2 regions of the Brevibacillus sp. GCM10020057 genome follow, and region 2 is predicted to be linked to the other one. Evidence: riboswitches for the same ligand, from Rfam matches in the RefSeq annotation. Region 2 holds a riboswitch; the other holds the start of a gene.

What was found. A riboswitch is a leader RNA that binds a small molecule or an ion and turns the genes downstream of it on or off. The one in region 2 is predicted to bind cyclic di-GMP.
Region 1: it holds a riboswitch for cyclic di-GMP, as region 2 does, so the genes downstream of both, ACFSO0_RS19655 (GGDEF domain-containing protein) here and ACFSO0_RS05170 (methyl-accepting chemotaxis protein) in region 2, are expected to answer to the same signal.

Annotation. Positions count from the first base shown of each region.
Region 1 covers NZ_JBHUJW010000044.1:58,859-63,235, forward strand. The annotation lists gene ACFSO0_RS19650 (bifunctional diguanylate cyclase/phosphodiesterase) at 1-997, opposite strand, end outside; gene ACFSO0_RS19655 (GGDEF domain-containing protein) at 1,173-2,270, opposite strand; cyclic di-GMP riboswitch class II at 2,355-2,438, opposite strand; gene ACFSO0_RS19660 (SpoVR family protein) at 2,613-4,037, shown strand.
Region 2 covers NZ_JBHUJW010000018.1:32,868-37,244, reverse strand. The annotation lists gene argH (argininosuccinate lyase) at 1-1,306, shown strand, start outside; cyclic di-GMP riboswitch class I at 1,537-1,621, shown strand; gene ACFSO0_RS05170 (methyl-accepting chemotaxis protein) at 1,744-3,975, shown strand; gene ACFSO0_RS05165 (ATP-grasp domain-containing protein) at 4,263-4,377, shown strand, end outside.

The DNA of each region.
Region 1 (4,377 bases), on a different contig from region 2:
CGACTGCTTCTTCATCAGCCGTGGGAGAAGTGAAGAACAGCGTAAATTCATCGCTTCTCATGCGGCTGAGGACGACCCCTTCCGGCAAGGATGCGCGAATGCGCTGTGCTACGGATTGGAGGACCAAATCCCCGAAGGACATCCCCAAAGATTCATTGATGGCACTGAACCGGTCAATATCGAGCAGGAGGACGGCAATTTTCTCCTGTTTGTTCCGGGACAGGGCTTCTGTCAGCTTTTCCGTAAAATAGCGCGAATTCGTAAGACCGGTCAACTCGTCATGGTAGGCCATGAAGGTGATGTACTCCTGATCTTTTTTCAGCTTTTGGAAAGGCTCCTTCACGGAGATGTGATGAAGGGCATGGAGCAGAAAGGCAAAGGCCGCCAGCTGAAAGAGATGTCCGGACAGATTGGCGAAGTCATACACATTCGGATAAGCCGTAAAGATGATGTCGCTGACGATCAGATACACAGAGGCGACCAGCAGCATCAGGTTCAGTGCAGGAGCCGTACAAAAGGACTTGATGCAAAAAAACAGGCATAAAGTCTGAATGGCAATCGCCACATACTGCAACGAGTTCTTGACTGCAGTTGTGCCTGCTCCTTCCACGACGAGCTCGGGCAACAGCTTGTCAGGGGCGTATATGATCACCATCCAGATGAGCGAATACGCCAGGCAGAGGGAGTAGGCGATCCATCGGTGATGGGGGCGGGCCTGTTTTTCATTTGCCGCGACAAAAACAAACATCCCGACTGCCTGCGTGAGCCGGGCGATCATGTAAAACCACGTTGCCTTATAAGCGGAGCTTTCCGACAAAAAGTGAGGCATTCCTGGAAAGGTGATGGCGTGCAGCAGCTCCAGGACACCTACGGAACCGAAAAGCGCTCCAATCCAAAGCCGTTTTTGGGACAAGACATGGGGAGAAAATATCCATGCCGAAATGGCTACTGCCAGGGATGAGGTAGTAACCAGCAGCTCTATGATCAAGTGAACCATCACAAAGTCATCGGTTCCGCCAAATCCATGCCACTCCTTTTGGAGAAGGAAAAGAGCGACCAAAAAGGACAGAGAAAATACGATGACCCATCGATTTTGAAGGAAAAACGTTTTTCTGCAGTTCGGATCGCGTTGAGTTCCCCCTTTCCATTCCAATCCCGAATGTCCTGTGAAATCAGATGCCTTCAGCATAGTGTGTCTGGTTCCTCCCGTTGTTTTTTGAATCATAAAGGGACTTGTCGGCCTGTTCAATCGCTTGTTGCAGCATGTTGCCATCGTGCAATTGCGAAACGCCGATAGAGACGGTTACTTTCATCAAATGGGTTCGCTTCTCCGTATAAAAGGAGGCGCTGCCGATTTTCTGTCGAATGGCATCCACCAGGGAGATCATCGTCTCTTTCTCATCGACGGCCAGAAAGAGAATGAACTCTTCCCCGCCGTACCTTCCAATCGTGGCATGCTCTGGTCCCAGGGCGTGAGCGACTTCCGTGACGATCAGGCTGGAGACCCCTTTCAGGACGAAATCGCCTGCGACATGTCCATAGGTGTCATTAATCGCTTTGAAGTAATCAATATCGATCATGATGATATACTTCCGCTTGTTTGTATGAGGATACGAGTTGACAGCCTTATGGAAGGAACGAATGTTGTACAAGCCTGTCAACGGGTCGTGGTCAGCGTAATATTGAAGCGTTTGCTTCACCTGCAGTTCCCGTTCCGCCCGGCCGATTAACACGTAGAGAATCAAGGCTGTTGTCACGCAAGTAGTGAGCCGGATTGCCATGAGCTGCTTGAAAACCATAAAGCCATCCGGGACCCAGAAAATGATGGGCACATCCGAGATGAACCAGGCAACGCAAGTGAGAACGATCAAGGATGGGAGATGCAGCTTTGGTGATTGGCGGATCGATTTGTAGAGCAAAGCGGCGAGAACCGGGAGAACCATTCCGAAAATGATCCCGGGAAAGGAACCTTCACCCCCCAGGCTCAGGCGCCAAAGACTGGTGATAAGCAATGTCGGGATAACCGCTTTCCATCCCAAAAGCACGGCCATAACCACCAACGGAATCAGCCGCAGATCGAAGCGGTACTCCCCGTACTGGATGGGCAAATAAAACATGCTGATGACGGCGAGCGATACCACGAGAATCCTTCCGATGCGAACGAAGGAGGGAGAGAGCTTGCCCTCATTTTTCACCAATTCCACCAAGCAAGCGTGCATGAAAAAAATAATCGCCACATTGGAAAGTATGGACTGAATCACCGCATTCATCATCCCCCCTCCTTCCTGACAAGGTTTGATTTTGGCTCCAGAATCGCCAAAATTGCCCATAAAAAAACCGACCTTATCTACATTCAAAAACAGGGTCGGTTGCACTACTCGCTCCCAGCCATTCAAGTGCCCAGATGTGAATGGGTGTTCATCGCTTCCACAAGGTTATGATTGTTTGCAAGTTGTAAATGGTTAAAATAGCGTAATTAATGACATTATAGCCACATTTCCGCAGATCGTCTATGATGAATCACCTGATATCTTTTCGGCAGTGCCGTCGTCTTTTGCCGGCTTTCCCCATATATATAAAAGTAGGCTTTGGCAAATGGGAGGGGAAGGGCATTGACCAACGAAGAACGCAAAGAGCTGGAGCGGTCCATTGATGAAATAACCGAGATTGCCAAGGGGTTCGGCCTTGATTTTTACCCGATGCGCTACGAAATCTGCCCGGCGGATATTATCTATACGTTTGGAGCTTACGGCATGCCGACGCGGTTTTCGCACTGGAGCTTCGGCAAATCGTTCTACCGGATGAAGCTGTCGTACGATCTGAATTTGAGCAAAATCTACGAATTGGTCATCAACTCGAATCCGTGCTACGCCTTTTTGCTGGACGGCAACTCGCTGATCCAAAACAAGCTGATCGTGGCACACGTGCTCGCCCACTGCGATTTTTTCAAAAACAACATGCGCTTTTCCAACACGAACCGGGACATGGTCGAGAGCATGGCAGCCAGCTCCGAGCGCATCCGCCAGTACGAGATCGAATACGGCAAGGAAGCAGTGGAAAATTTCCTCGATGCGTGCCTGGCGATTCAGGAGCACATCGACCCGAGCCTGCTGCGACCCAAGCTGCGCTGGAAACGCGAACCGGAGGAGCCTGCGAAAAGAAGCAAACCGGAACGCCACTCGCCGTACGACGATCTGTGGGGGCTGGACGGCCAGGAAAAGCAAGCCGAGAGCGAGCCGGCAAAGCCAGTGCGCAAATTCCCGCCCGAGCCGGAAAAAGACCTGCTGCTGTTCATCATGGAGTACAGCACCGTCCTGGAGGATTGGCAGCGGGACGTGCTGACGATCATCCGCGACGAGATGCTCTACTTCTGGCCGCAGCTGGAGACGAAGATCATGAACGAAGGCTGGGCGACCTACTGGCACATGCGCATCCTGCGGGAAATGGAACTGACGGAGGCAGAGACCATCGATTTCGCCAAGCTGCATTCCTCTGTCATCCAGCCGTCTGCAACGAGCATCAACCCGTATCATTTGGGGCTGAAAATTTTTGAGGACATCGAACGGCGCTGGGATCATCCGACCAAGGAGGAGCAGGAGCGATTCGGCCGCAAGCCCGGGGAGGGACGCGCAAAAATTTTCGAGGTGCGCGAGCTGGAATCGGACATCAGCTTCATCAGCAACTTTCTGACGAAGGAACTGGTGAACGACCTGGATCTGTACATGTTCGGCAAGCAGGGCAATGATTGGGTCGTCACGGATAAACAATGGGAGCAGGTGCGGGACGGCTTGGCGGGTGCACGGGTCAACGGCGGCTTCCCGTACCTGATGGTCCACGACGGAGATTATTTGCGGTCGGGCGAGCTGCTGTTGAAGCATCATTTCGAGGGGCTGGAGCTGGATGTGAAGTACGTGGAAAAAACGCTGCCGTACCTCTATTCACTATGGGGGAAAAGCGTCCATCTGGAGACAGTCATCGAGGATCGCCAGGTCTTGTTTACGTACGATGGCAAGAAAGTGCACCGCCGTTTTTTGTGAGGTGCCGGCATAGAGCCGCAAGCTCGGGGAGTGAACCGGGTTTGCGGCTTTTGCTGTCGAAGGAGACTATACGATTTGGCAGAGCATCGGGTAATACAACGAAAAATCCGGATGCAGATGGAAAGCGCGGGTCCTACTATATATTATGAAAATTATTCTTTTGGCTTAGTGATATATTAGTTGGCAAATTTGTTTTAATTTACTAGTTGACGGAATGATTATTACATGAATTGGTGATTTCAGGATTGAAATGAATCAAAAACGAAGGTAGAATAATGAAAAAGAGATTCGACAAAATCAGTCAAAATTTCTATTTACACGATATTTTTTGGTTAATTAG
Region 2 (4,377 bases):
CGGTATCCTGCCGATGGAGGAAGTCAGACAGATCATTGCTGGTCTGAAAAAAGTGAAAGAAAAGATCGAGCGCGGGCAGGCCGAGTTTCTCGTCGCCCACGAAGATGTCCATATGAATATCGAAAAAATGCTGATCGAGGAAATCGGTCCGGTGGGGGGCAAACTCCACACGGGCCGCAGCCGCAACGACCAGGTCGCCCTCGACATGCATCTGTACCTGCGGGAAAAGCTGATGGAAATCATCCAGCTGGCGATGTATCTCCAGGAAGCGATGGTCGAGCAGGCCAGCCAGCATCTGGATACCGTCATGCCGGGCTATACCCATCTGCAGCGCGCGCAGCCGGTCCTGTTCGGCTACCACCTGATGGCGTATGCGTCCATGCTGCAGCGTGACATCGAGCGCATGACCGAGACGTGGAAGCGCGTCAATGTCCTGCCGCTGGGAGCGGGTGCGCTGGCCGGGACGACATTCCCGATCGACCGGGCGTTCGTGGCGGAGCTGCTGCAATTCGACGGGATTTATCAAAACAGCATGGACGCTGTCAGCGACCGCGACTTCATCGTCGAGTTTTTGGCGGATGCGTCCCTTTTGATGACCCACCTCTCCCGTCTGTGCGAAGAACTGGTCATCTGGAGCAGCCAGGAGTTTTCCTTCGTGGAGCTGGACGATGCGTTCTGCACGGGCTCCAGCATCATGCCGCAAAAGAAAAACCCGGATGTCGCCGAGCTGGTGCGCGGAAAAACAGGCCGCGTCTACGGCAATCTCCTTGGCCTGTTGACGGTGCTCAAAGGCTTGCCGCTGGCGTACAACAAAGACATGCAGGAAGACAAGGAAGGCATGTTTGATACCGTAGCGACCATTCATGGCGCGCTGGCTCTTTTGACGCCGATGATCCAGACGATGCAGGTCAAAACCGAGCGGATGCGCCAGGCGGTGACCAACGACTTCTCGAATGCGACAGACCTGGCTGACTACCTCGTGCGCAAAAACATGCCGTTCCGTCAGGCGCATGAAGTGGTAGGCAGGACAGTTCTGTACTGCATCGAGCACCAAAAGTACTTGCTCGACCTGTCGCTGGAGGAGCTGCAGAGCTTTTCCGATGTGATCGGCGAGGATGTGTACGAAGCACTCGCGGTCGAGACTGTGGTCAATGCCCGCAACGTGCTCGGCGGTACTGCCCGCAATCAGGTCGAGGCGCAGATCGAGTGGTATCGCAAAAAGCTGTTGGAAACTCATGCGTGGGTGGACGAAAACAGCCAAAAGGTCATGATCGAGTCTTTGATTGACGTCGGTTCTCCGGCGTAGTTTAGCCACCCTGTCATAAATGAACAAGCGGTGAGGCAATTTGCCTGACCGCTTGTTCAATGTGCACCTCTCTTCCTGAGCTTCCTGAAAATCGACAAAAGGAGAAAATAAGGGACTATGGGAATGGAGAAAGAGGACTCGAATCGTGAAAAAATAAGTCGAATTATAGGGATTATTGACTATAGTCTCTCTTTGTTATACGATGATCTCAATTCCAGTATTTATGAATTTAATATGATAGGCAAACTTATCGAAAGGTAAGGACGCAAAGCTACGGGTCTAAAGTTGTTAAACTATGATCGCCGGGTTGCCGTGACATATTTCTATTGGACAGATAGAACTATTCGGATACCCGAATAGTTTTTTTTGGAGCTCCCGATTTTCAAAATTTGACAAAACACAGATACGTAGCTGAGATCAAACAAGGAGGAGTTCAGATGAAACGGTTGAGAGAAAAGTTTCGCAGTCTCCAAATCAGGTTTTTGGGATTATTTGTGGTCATCCTGGTTGTTCAACTTGTTTTTTCAATGTTTATGATCAACAGTTTCAAAAAGGTCATACAGCAGGACGAAGTAACCAAATCAAAAAACTTCCTGGAAAGCAAGACGGATTTGATTGGATCAGAGTTTGGCAAAATTGGACTGGTAGGAAAGCTGGCAAGCTCGACATTTGAACAAAGATTGCAAGAAATGAACGGGATTTCCGATGAATTGCTTGAGAGCGCTTTTCAACAGAAATATTTGATGGCAAATGGCTTGTACGGTCTGGATGATTATGTGGCGAAAACAAAGCTTGATATTGGGAACGCCCGCATCGATAAAGGACCAATCACCCTCGAACAGAAGAAAATCATCATGGCGTCGGAATCATTTGATGGGCTGTTTGCCACCATCAAGAAAACCATTCCTGAATCCCAATGGTACTATTTTACGACAGAAGGCAATTTCCAAAAAATTTATCCTTTTGTAGATAACAAAGAGGGGAAATACGTCACCAGCAAGTCGAGAGAAAACGCATTCTACACGATCGCCCGTCCTGAAAACAACCCCGGTAAAGAGGTCGTTTGGACTGAGCCATACAAGGATGACCTCGGCAGCGGCATGATGGTGACAGCATCCATCCCGATTTATGCGCAAGATAAGTTCTACGGAGTATTTTCCGTCGATATTTCGCTGAGTGGCATCGAAAAAGTAGCAAGCTCGTTCACGAGAGAAGATGGATCGCATGCAATCGTAGTAGATTCCGGCAAGAATATTTTGACTGGCGCAACTAATCCTGCAGAAAAAGACAAGCAGAGTACGCTGGAAACAGATATTAAGGACCCGGAAGCCAAAGCCTGGATGGAAAAGGTTATCAGCGAAAAGAAAGATTCGGATCTGTTCCATGATTCCGTGGACTACATTCTGGCGAAGAAGATCGCTTCTACGGGCTGGTATATCTTCATGTATATCCCGACCGACACCATTGAACATGCAGCAAATGAATCGACGATGCTTGTGATTTGGGTCATTGCTTTCTTTATCGTAGGTATCCTCGTCATCCTGGTTTATATGTCCAAACGCCTGAAGGCACTGCGTGTGGTGCGCGACCGCTTGGGCATCATTGCTTCTGGCGGTGGAGACTTGACCGGACGTATTCATGTTTCCGGTAGCGATGAAATTCGCCAGTTGGCTGACATGTTCAACGATTATCTGGATCAGTTGGAAAGTATGATTGCGAATATTAAACGCGCAGCTTCTTCTGTCGTTTCCTATTCCAACCAACTGGAAGAAAATATCCAGACCAGCTCCAATTACATAAACGGTATCAACCAAAAGAGTCATGATGTTCTCAATGAGTCTACAAATATTTCGGCCGTTACCGAAGAATTGAGCGCAGCTGTGGAAGAGATCGCGGCTACGACGAGAGACAACCTGTCTACTCTGGACAAACTCGTAAATGAAGTGATGCAAATCAAGACACTGTCTGAGAACTCTGAAGGTGTTGCCAATAAAGCGTTGAGTGGCATGGAAAACATCGAGAGCGAAGTGACAAAATCTGTAGACATCACAAAACAGCTGGAAGAAAGCATGAAACGCATTCGCGAAATTGTGACCACGATGACAGATATCAGCTCACAAACCAACCTGCTCGCTTTGAACGCCTCCATTGAGGCAGCGCGTGCAGGTGAAGCAGGGAAAGGGTTCTCCGTGGTTGCAGAAGAGGTGCGGAAGCTCGCGGAAGAGTCGAAGAAAAGCTCTGACAACATCAATGAGATTATTGGCGAGCTGCAATCGTCTCTGCGTGAAACCATTGAGGCTTTGACGAATCAGAGCGATATTATCATGCAGGAGAAGCAAAACGTTCTGTCTCTGATCAAACATATGTCCGAGATCAAAGGTTCGATTGAGACTTCTTCGGAACAGATCAACACGTTCCAAACCAACGCCGATGCACAGGCCGACGGAACAGACTCTTCTTCCGAAAATCTGGGACAAGTGGCCGAGAGCCTTACCGAAGTGACAACGGCATTGGCTAACATTAACGAGAACATCCAGAATCAGACGGACATTCAGGCCAATATGAGTGACATCGCAGGTCAGATGAAAGCAACATCTGAGCAACTTCATGACTTGGTGAAATTGTTTGTAGTACGTGAAGAACTAATAAAACAAGCAGAAGAGGTGTGAAACGTATGAATCTGATGGTCCTAGACAAACCATATGTATCTATCCTTATGTCACAGACACTCAAGCACATGGACGTTCAGGTAATCAAATGCGGTGACACTCGAATTCCATTGGAGAAATCCCTAAATGTCCGGTTGCTGGAGGAAACAGGAAATCTCGCAGGCGATACGGAATTGACCCTCTTGTGCAACTCTGAGTACGGGGTAGCTTCCATTTATCCGTTGTTGAAAGGAACGCAGATCTGGGAGAATGCGGAGCTTTTCAAAAACAAGGTGAAATTCAGGGAATTGCTAAAGCAACACTATCCGGATTTCTATTTCCGTGAAGTTACATACGAAGAGCTGGTCCAACTGCCAGCGAGCAGCTTGTCCTTGCCGCTCGTGATCAAACCGGCAAAAGGAT